2 regions of the Pseudoalteromonas lipolytica genome follow, and region 2 is predicted to be linked to the other one. Evidence: riboswitches for the same ligand, from Rfam matches in the RefSeq annotation. Region 2 holds a riboswitch; the other holds the start of a gene.

Region 1 (4,429 bases), 1.8 Mb from region 2:
GTTAAGTTCAATCCGTAATGCACGTGCTAGTTGCTGTAATGGCTGGATCATAGCGCGCCAAAGCGCTGCCAGTTTGTCAGTGCTGAGCATGTTGCCCCACTGAAAAATATGCAAACCATCAACCTTAAGTGCTGGGTAGTCATTGACATTAAGCGCGTGCCACTCTTCACAACCAAGGCCAAAAGGAGTGAGGCTATCGCCACCAAGCGGGTTCTTTTCGCTGTCTGGCCAGCGAAGTTGTACACGCAATAATACTTGCAGTTGGCAGTTAGCTTTTGTGGCTTGCTCGTTTAGCCAACGGACTTGGTTAATGCTCTCGGCGACGAAAATACGCACACCTCGCGCAATATAATGACTAATTTGTGCAGGGCTCTTTGCTGGCCCTGTGTTGAGCACGCGCTCGCTATTGATGCCTTGAGCAAGTACTTGCTCAAGTTCACCTTTACTCGCCACATCAAAATTAAACCCCGCACTGTCTAAACACTGAATAATGCGAGACAGGGGATTAGCCTTAACGGCATACCACAGTTTCACATCGGTTTGGGCAGTGAGTTGTTTTAAATGTGTCGTTAATTTATCAAGGTCATAGATAAAAAATGGCGTATCAAGGTGCGCTGAAACTTGTTCAACTGCTTGCTTGATGGGCGTGCTCAAAAAGCTCATTAACGTAAAACCTCTTCTAATAACAATGACGCGTCACTTTGTTCGTCACGGTATTTTACGATGAGCGCACATGACATGCTGAGGCCTTGCTCGCGAGCCCATGCATTGGAAGCAGGGCGAGAGCCTGGGATCACAATAGCGTACTCAGGGATTGGTTCGCCTTTTTCTAATTGGCGTTCGTTCACGCAATCATAGACTGGAATGGTCGCAGACAAGCGGACTCCCGGTGCAAGCACTGCGCCTTTTTTAACGACAACGCCCTCTACAATCACACAACCTGCGCCGATAAATGCATCATCTTCAATAACCACAGGACTGGCACCAATTGGTTCAAGTACGCCACCTAACTGAACCGCTGCGCTCAGATGAACATTTTTACCCACTTGTGCACATGACCCTACTAAAGCGTGGCTATCGACCATAGTCCCTTCATCAATAAATGCTCCGATGTTTACATATGCGGGTGGCATAATGATCGTGCCCTTAGCAACGTGCGCACCTCGGCGAACACTGCTACCGCCAGGGACCATACGCACACCTGCATCTGCGGCAAAGCCTTGAGGGGCTAAATTGTGTTTATCAACAAATCCACCAGGAAACTCCGTGTTTGTGCCATTTTTAAAGGCCTCTAAAATGCCTTGTTTTACTTCAATATTGGCATGCCAGTTGCCATTCTCGTCTTGTGTTGCGGCACGTACTGTGCCCGATTCTAAGTTATTTAATAATGCTAACCAGCTCATGATAAAACCTGTTTTTAGTTCCAAGATAAAATTGTGTTGTTTGCGTGGGTGATGCTGTCTGTATGCTCAAGCTCTAAATGAGTCAGCGGTGGACGTAATTGCGGGGTGTTTATTCTACCTTGCAGGTGCATCAGTACTTTTACGGGAATTGGGTTTGCGACAGCAAATAAGCTTTGAATTGCGCTAGACCAATCGGTGAATAAATTGGGATGTTGACCACTTAAACTTCGTTTAACAAACTCATGAGTTTGACTTGGCCATGCATTCGCCGCCACTGACACTAAGCCTTTAGCACCCGCTTGCGCAAAATATGGCATCAGTGCATCGTCACCACTAAAAATGGCGAGCTTAGGTGAGGCCGTTCTAAAGCCTTCAAATTTGCCGATGTCACCACTGGCTTCTTTAAGTGCCCACAGGTTTTTATGATCGGCGAGGTTTTTAATGACGGTAGGTGAAATCTCAACAGCACTGCGTCCAGGTACGTTGTATAGCATACATGGGTGTTTACTCGCATTTAGTAAGCTTTCAAACCAATGAGTTTGGCCAATAACGCCAGGCTTTGCATACAGTGGTGAACCTAACAAGTAGCCATGAATAGGCAGTTGATTGCAGTACTCGACCCACGCAACTTGTTGCTTAAGGTTCATACCACCAACGGCAACCATAAGCGGTACGCTAGGGGTTAGCTGGCATACGTGCTCAACAATGGCTTGTTGTTCTTTGAGTGAAAGAGCAAGCCCTTCACCGGTACTGCCCAGCAATAAAATACCATTGTTGGCAGCTTGTTGTTCAGCCACAAGCTGTTCAAGGGCGATGTAGTCTACCTCGCCAGATTCAGAAAATGGCGTGATTAGCGCTGTCCATAATGGATAGTCGTTTAAATCAAAATTGTTGATCATCTCTCACGAACTTATAAGGTATTCGAAGAGTCAGTACGGAAACAATTGAATGGAGCCGCATGTCGTCATTCGAACAAGGTATAATTCGAAGAGCGAATGGGCTTAAAATAATAAAGACGCGACGGCCTTATTATACTAAGACCAGAAGCTCTCCACCAAACTTATCAATAGCATTGCTATTGTTGGTGACAGTCGCTGGGATTCAGCCCAGTCGCCCGAAATAAGCACCTCACAAACGGTGTTACTTCTCGGCGTTAATTTCCCCTCACGTATGATCAACAGAGTCTGTGCTCTTCCCATACGCTACCTGAATAACGCACCTCTTCCAGCCCTTTATGCTCGCTTTAACGTTAAAGCCAACATAATGAAATAGGGTATTGGCGCTGATTAAAGCATTTTAGCCTTCTAGGTGTCAAGGCGGTGGATTTGTTTTTTATTGACCAATTAAGCAATCGGGTTACGTATAACTTCGTTTTTACGTACACTTAGAACGAAGCAGACGAATTGGAAGAATGATGGAAAAGTTTACCGACATTTATCAACGAGCCGTTAAAAGAAAAGGCAGTGAAGAAATGCTGCATGCACTGTTATCAAACCCGCTCGATGATGCTGATATTGCTAACATAGCGGATGATTTATGGTTGGAGGAGTTCACTCGTAAGGTATTTCAAAGTGGATTCTATTGGTCTGTAATCAATAATAAATGGGCGGGGTTTCGTGAAGTATTTTGGGACTTTAGCGTCGAAAAACTATTGATGATGCCACCTGATATGCTCGAACAAAAAGCGATGGATGAGCGAATTATTCGCAATTTCAAAAAAGTGCAAACAATTCCTGAAAATGCTTACATGATCCATGAAGTCGCTGAAAAAAATGCAAGCTTTAGCCAATTTATTGCACAGTGGCCCAGCGACAACATTATTGGTTTATGGGCTTACTTGAAGAAGCATGGCGCACGCTTAGGCGGGAACACCGGCCCTTATGCGTTGCGCGCGATGGGAAAAGATACCTTTTTGCTCTCGCGAGATGTGGAAAGTTATCTTCGTGCTCATCAGCTCATTGATGGGGGATTGCAGACCAAAAAATCACAGCAAGCGGCGCAGAACTTTTTCAATGAACTACAGCAGCAAAGTGGTTATAGCCTGCAAGCACTGAGTCAATTAGTTGCTTATGGAGTGGGTGATAACCGAGTAGGCATTGCAACACCCTAAGGAATAATATGAAACTGCACACCCGATATACAGACATTAGTGATCTGTTAGCAATTGAAGACACCCCAACAGCGGTTTCTGACCCGAACTTATTGCTATTTAATGCTAATTTAGCCCGCGAGTTTGACATTAGCACTGACCCTGAGTTTTTAGCAAAACGTTTAAGTGGCTCAGAGGTAGATAACGCTGTAAAGCCTGTGGCGCTTGGCTATTCGGGTCATCAATTCGGTCATTTTTCGCCGCGTTTGGGGGATGGTCGTGCGCACTTGCTTGGTGCCATTGAAGATAAACATGGCGCATTATGGGATTTGCAATTAAAAGGTGCAGGTGCAACGGTTTTTTCGCGTGGGGGAGATGGTCGTTGTGCACTAGGCCCTGCCATACGTGAATATATCATGAGTGAAGCCTTGGCGGCCTTAGATATTGCAACTACCCGTTGCCTTGCTGTTGTAACGACTGGAGAAACTGTTTACCGACAACCCCCACGACCCGGTGCCGTTGTAACGCGTGTCGCGAATAGCCATATCCGTGTTGGTTCATTTCAATATTTAGCAACTCAGGGTGATATTGAAGGACTTGAAAAGTTAGTTGAATACGCAATTAGTTGTCATTTTCCTGATATTAAAAGTGAAGGTGAGCAGCGTATTACAGACTTTTTAGCGGCGGTAATCGATAAGCAGATTGAGCTTGTTGTGGGCTGGATGCGAATTGGGTTTATTCATGGTGTGATGAACACAGATAACACATTAATTAGTGGTGAAACCATTGATTATGGCCCGTGTGCAATGATGAATCAGTTTGATTTAGAAACAGTTTTTAGCTCTATTGACCACCAAGGACGTTATGCTTTTGGTAATCAACCAACTATTGCAAATTGGAATTGCGCGCGTCTTGCAGAAAGCTTATTACCGCTTTT
Region 2 (4,429 bases):
ACATAAATTTGGTTTCGATATTGAACACTGCACAAAAACACGTCCCTTTGTAAAACTTGCCAAACACTTTTATCACCAAGAGGAAGTCAACCTAATTAGCGCCTTTAACGATATAAACGAGCAAGCTGGGTGTTTTTTTAGAATTTGGACACTCAAAGAAGCGTTGGCCAAAGCAACTGCACAGCCTATCGCTAAGCTCTTGAGCCCAAATGTGTTTGAGGAAATTGAAAAACATAGCTTGACCGCATCAAGCCGAACCGTAAATGATTTTGATATTAGCGTGGTGGCACAAAAAAGCACTGACTGGCAGTGCTCTTTTATGACATTTGACGACTTACGCCGCGTTTTGGCTTTCTAATAAACGACTATGAATAGCTTGAACAACAAGGTCAGACTCACTCTGCTCAACTAAAAAGCACAGGTTATGTTTACTTGCACCATGGCAGATTAAGCGAATATTAAAATCACTCAATACCTGCATTAAGTTAGTTTCTTGCTGACGTAATTGAATTTCTGAACCAATTAATGCTACCAGCGTTAAGTTATTCTCAACCGATACATGACAAAACTCAGAGAGTTTATCTAAACAGGCTTGATCAAGCTCTGGGCGTGATGCGTTAGGTGCGTTATCTAAGGTAATTGCCACACTAATTTCAGAGGTTGTTACTAAATCAACCGAGATATTAAACTCACTTAAAATAGTGAAAACACGCGCTAAGAAACCACTGGCTAAAAGCATTTCTGGGCTTTTAACCGTTAAAAGAATTTGGTTTTTACGCTGTGTGACTGCTCGAATACCAGGCTGCTCTGACTTTTCTTTTTCAATCCATGTGCCCCCTAATTGCGGTTCACGGCTTGAGCCAACAAACACGCTAATATGGCTGCGACTTGCCGGTAAAATAGTCGCGGGGTGCAATACTTTTGCCCCAAATGTTGCCATTTCAGCTGCTTCGTCAAAGCTTAGTCGTGCAATAGGCGTGGCTTTTACACATAAACGCGGATCAGTACTGAAAATACCCACTACATCAGTCCAAATATGCACACTTTTAGCGTTAATTGCTTCTGCAAGCAATGCCGCGCTGTAGTCAGAACCACCACGGCCTAACGTGGTTGTTTGGTTGTGCTCATCACTGCCAATAAAGCCTTGGGTTACCACAACTTGTTCTGCTAATAAGGGCACTAAATATTTTTGCGCCGCCGCGGCTGTTGCAGCAATGTTTGGGGTAGCTTTTGCAAATTGACTATCTGTTTTTAAGACTTTACGCACATCAAATCGCACAGCATCTAAGCCCTGACCACGCAGTACTTGAGTAAATAAATAAGATGACAAGCGCTCACCAAAGCTCAGCAGTTCATCTTGCTCAGCGGCCGATTTAGCCCCTGCTGCTGCAAGCGTTTGAAATGCTTTTAAGGTTTCATCAAAGCCATGAGCTAAATCGGCATCCAGCGACAGCTCGGCTAAAATATTTTCTTGAATAGCAATAACACCTGTGATGTGTTCATCGCGCTGTGCTGCGCTTAAATCATCTTTACACAGTGCAACTAAATGATTGGTTACGCCCGCACTTGCACTCACTGCAACAACGCGTACTTGATTATCTGCACAGACAATTTCTGCACAACGACTCATGGCGTCAAAGTTAGCTACACTGGTGCCACCAAATTTTGCAACTACATAATCTGATTTCGAGTTGGCGGCTAATTGGGTATTCATGTCGTCTCCTTTTGTGGGTAACAATCCACATTAATTCAAGAAGAACTCGGCAAGGGGTGCTTTGATAAAAAAGAGTAGTCCACTGCCAGAAGCTCTCCACCTAGTTTGGTGACAGTTTTGAGGATTCAGCCCCATAAACCGAAAAATAACCGCGACGACCGATTACTTTCCTCGGCGAGTACTTCCCTCTTTAATGGTCATTGGCAATCGTCACCTCACATTAAATACCTAAGTATCGCACCTCTTCTGAATGTTAAGTTAACACCTGGTTAAAATAACAAAGCCTGCTATAAAAAGCAGGCTTTGAAACTTATCGTTTAGACGTCTAGCTGTCAAGTATTAAATAAAACTTCCCGCTAGGTATGAGCCATAATAACCCGTTGTATAAGCTATTAATAAATACAGCGACATTTTTAAATAACTCATAAACGTTAATGCTTTTACTTTACTCATTGCGATAATACCCGCTGCAGAGCCGATAATAAGCATTGAGCCTCCCACACCTGTTGCATAGGTAAACGATAACCATTGCTGAGGGCTCATGACAATATCGGCTTTCAGTAATGCAGCCGTTAGCGGCACGTTATCAACCGCAGCCGACAACAAGCCCATTAAGTAGTTTGCATACTCAGGCGCCATAAGCTCATATAAGTGCGTAAATTTAGACAGCATACCCACTTCTTTAAGCGCACCTACGAGTAGCAATACACCCACGAAGAATAAGAGCGTGTCGTATTCAATTTCACGAATATAATCAATAATTTTTTTGTTAACGTCTTTCTTGCGCATTAAAAATTGCGCCACTAAAAACATTAACGACAAACCAAATAAAAAGGTTAATAGTGGTGGCACACTATAAAGCACACTGAGTGTTAGGGTTGCGATAATCGTCGAGAAAAAGATCACCGCAATGGTGATGTCGGTCTTTTCTATGCGGCGGACCGCTTGTTTTTCGAATACGACATTCCCTGACATCCCCGCAGATAGCATAACAGCCAATAGCGCCACACTTGCAAGTGAAGGCACAATAAGCAATAACAAGTTACCGATGGTGACTTTCTCATCAAGGAAAATCATTAAGGTCGTTACATCACCCGTAATAAGTGATACCCCACCAGAGTTCACACTGAATACAATGAGGGTCGCGTATTTTATTAATTTTTTTGGATCAAGCTTTAGCGACATCACAACTGCAAGCGAAATTAATGTTGCTGTGATATTGTCGGAAATAGAAGAAAACAAAAACGCAAAACCACCAATCAAAAACATCAGCTTTCGTTCGCTGATTTGATTTGGCATAATTTTGTGAACAATATTTTGAATAAACCCTTTCGAGTTTAAATAAGCGACAAAGGTCATAGCAGCCATTAGGAATAACCACAAAGTAGCAATTTCTAAAATATTGTGATCAAGTTGATGTTGTATAGTTTCTGGGCTTTGCCCATGAATTGGAGAGATAAACAAGATAATCCAGCATAAAGTGCCAAAAAAAAGCGTCGTTTTGGCCTTGTTTACATGGATAATATCCTCTATAACGATAAGCAAAAATGCCACCGCTATCAGGGTTAGGATAAGTGGGGTTACCATGGTGTTTGAACAACCTTTATAAAAATGTAAAAATTGTAAGTCGAGTGTTTCGGCGCGGATTCTAGCAGCATCTAAGTCATAAAACTATTCTCAATTACATAAATTACTACTAAACGCTAACACCAAAATTTTGATTTACTGGAGCCGTATGATCCCAGCTAAAAAGTTATTAAATACCCTTACAGAGCATTGGGGGGTGTTAGAACTCTTATTTAAACGTTTTAAGATGGCTGATTTCAGCTTAAAAGACGTACAAAATGCGATAAAACAAAAACAGCCAAGCTGGTCAAATGAACGCATTTATAAAGAAACAAATCGTTTATTGAATCAAGATATTATTATTCCACTGGCAAAATCTTCGCAATTAGAAATCAACCGCGCAATTGCTGACTTTGCAACCTTTTTATTGCAAGAAGAGCATTTGGGTTTAGCACAAGAGATCAACGTATTAGTTGATGACTTAGCACGCTTGGGCAACCGCTTAGCAAAAGCCGGAGAAATTGAAGATTACGACGAGCTGCGTCGCTTTAGCCGAATTATGGATGATCGGGTTCGCAAAATAATGAAACTGTTTAGCCATAACGAAAACGCTATTTTAAATATTGTTGAACAAGCTAAAGCTAATAACGCAGTACAATCGCTACAAAAACGCTATCAAGCTGTTATAGAAGCGTTTGACGAATACATAGAGCCAATGCTTGAAATGGTTGATATACGTGGCGATTTTCATGCTTGTTTTAACACCATTGAAATGCAAATAAGCCTACAGATTGAACAAATTGATCGGCTCGGAAAGTCATACCAAGACAAACGCATGCTTGAGCAACTTCGAACGCGTATTTTAGAAATGCATTTAGTGGGTCGCGAAAGCCTGCGTAAAAGTGCTGATATGCTAATGCCACTGCGTGAAGAGCTGCGCCGTAATAACTTAATCACCCGCCAAGCAGCGAAAGTACTTGGGCTTGTGCGTAAAAATGGCGTTGATAACATGCTGAGCGCCGTGCAACCTAATTTTGTCTCTGATTCACAACGCTTTTCACTCGGCCAACAACGCCATATTATCGCCTATATGGCAGGTTTAGTTGACTTTGAGCACGATGAATACGAGCTACCAGAGCATCAAGATGT

Evidence for each region. A riboswitch is a leader RNA that binds a small molecule or an ion and turns the genes downstream of it on or off. The one in region 2 is predicted to bind lysine.
Region 1: another riboswitch for lysine. It lies ahead of dapA (4-hydroxy-tetrahydrodipicolinate synthase); the one in region 2 lies ahead of lysC (lysine-sensitive aspartokinase 3).

Annotation. Positions count from the first base shown of each region.
Region 1 is NZ_CP032090.1:287,488-291,916, forward strand. It holds gene D0907_RS01355 (PLP-dependent decarboxylase) at 1-663, opposite strand, end outside; gene D0907_RS01360 (2,3,4,5-tetrahydropyridine-2,6-dicarboxylate N-succinyltransferase) at 663-1,403, opposite strand; gene dapA (4-hydroxy-tetrahydrodipicolinate synthase) at 1,418-2,302, opposite strand; lysine riboswitch at 2,440-2,635, opposite strand; gene D0907_RS01370 (DNA-3-methyladenine glycosylase I) at 2,818-3,513, shown strand; gene D0907_RS01375 (protein adenylyltransferase SelO) at 3,522-4,429, shown strand, end outside.
Region 2 is NZ_CP032090.1:2,150,252-2,154,680, forward strand. It holds gene D0907_RS09790 (4'-phosphopantetheinyl transferase family protein) at 1-358, shown strand, start outside; gene lysC (lysine-sensitive aspartokinase 3) at 335-1,714, opposite strand; lysine riboswitch at 1,796-1,968, opposite strand; gene nhaD (sodium:proton antiporter NhaD) at 2,054-3,301, opposite strand; gene D0907_RS09805 (hypothetical protein) at 3,450-4,429, shown strand, end outside.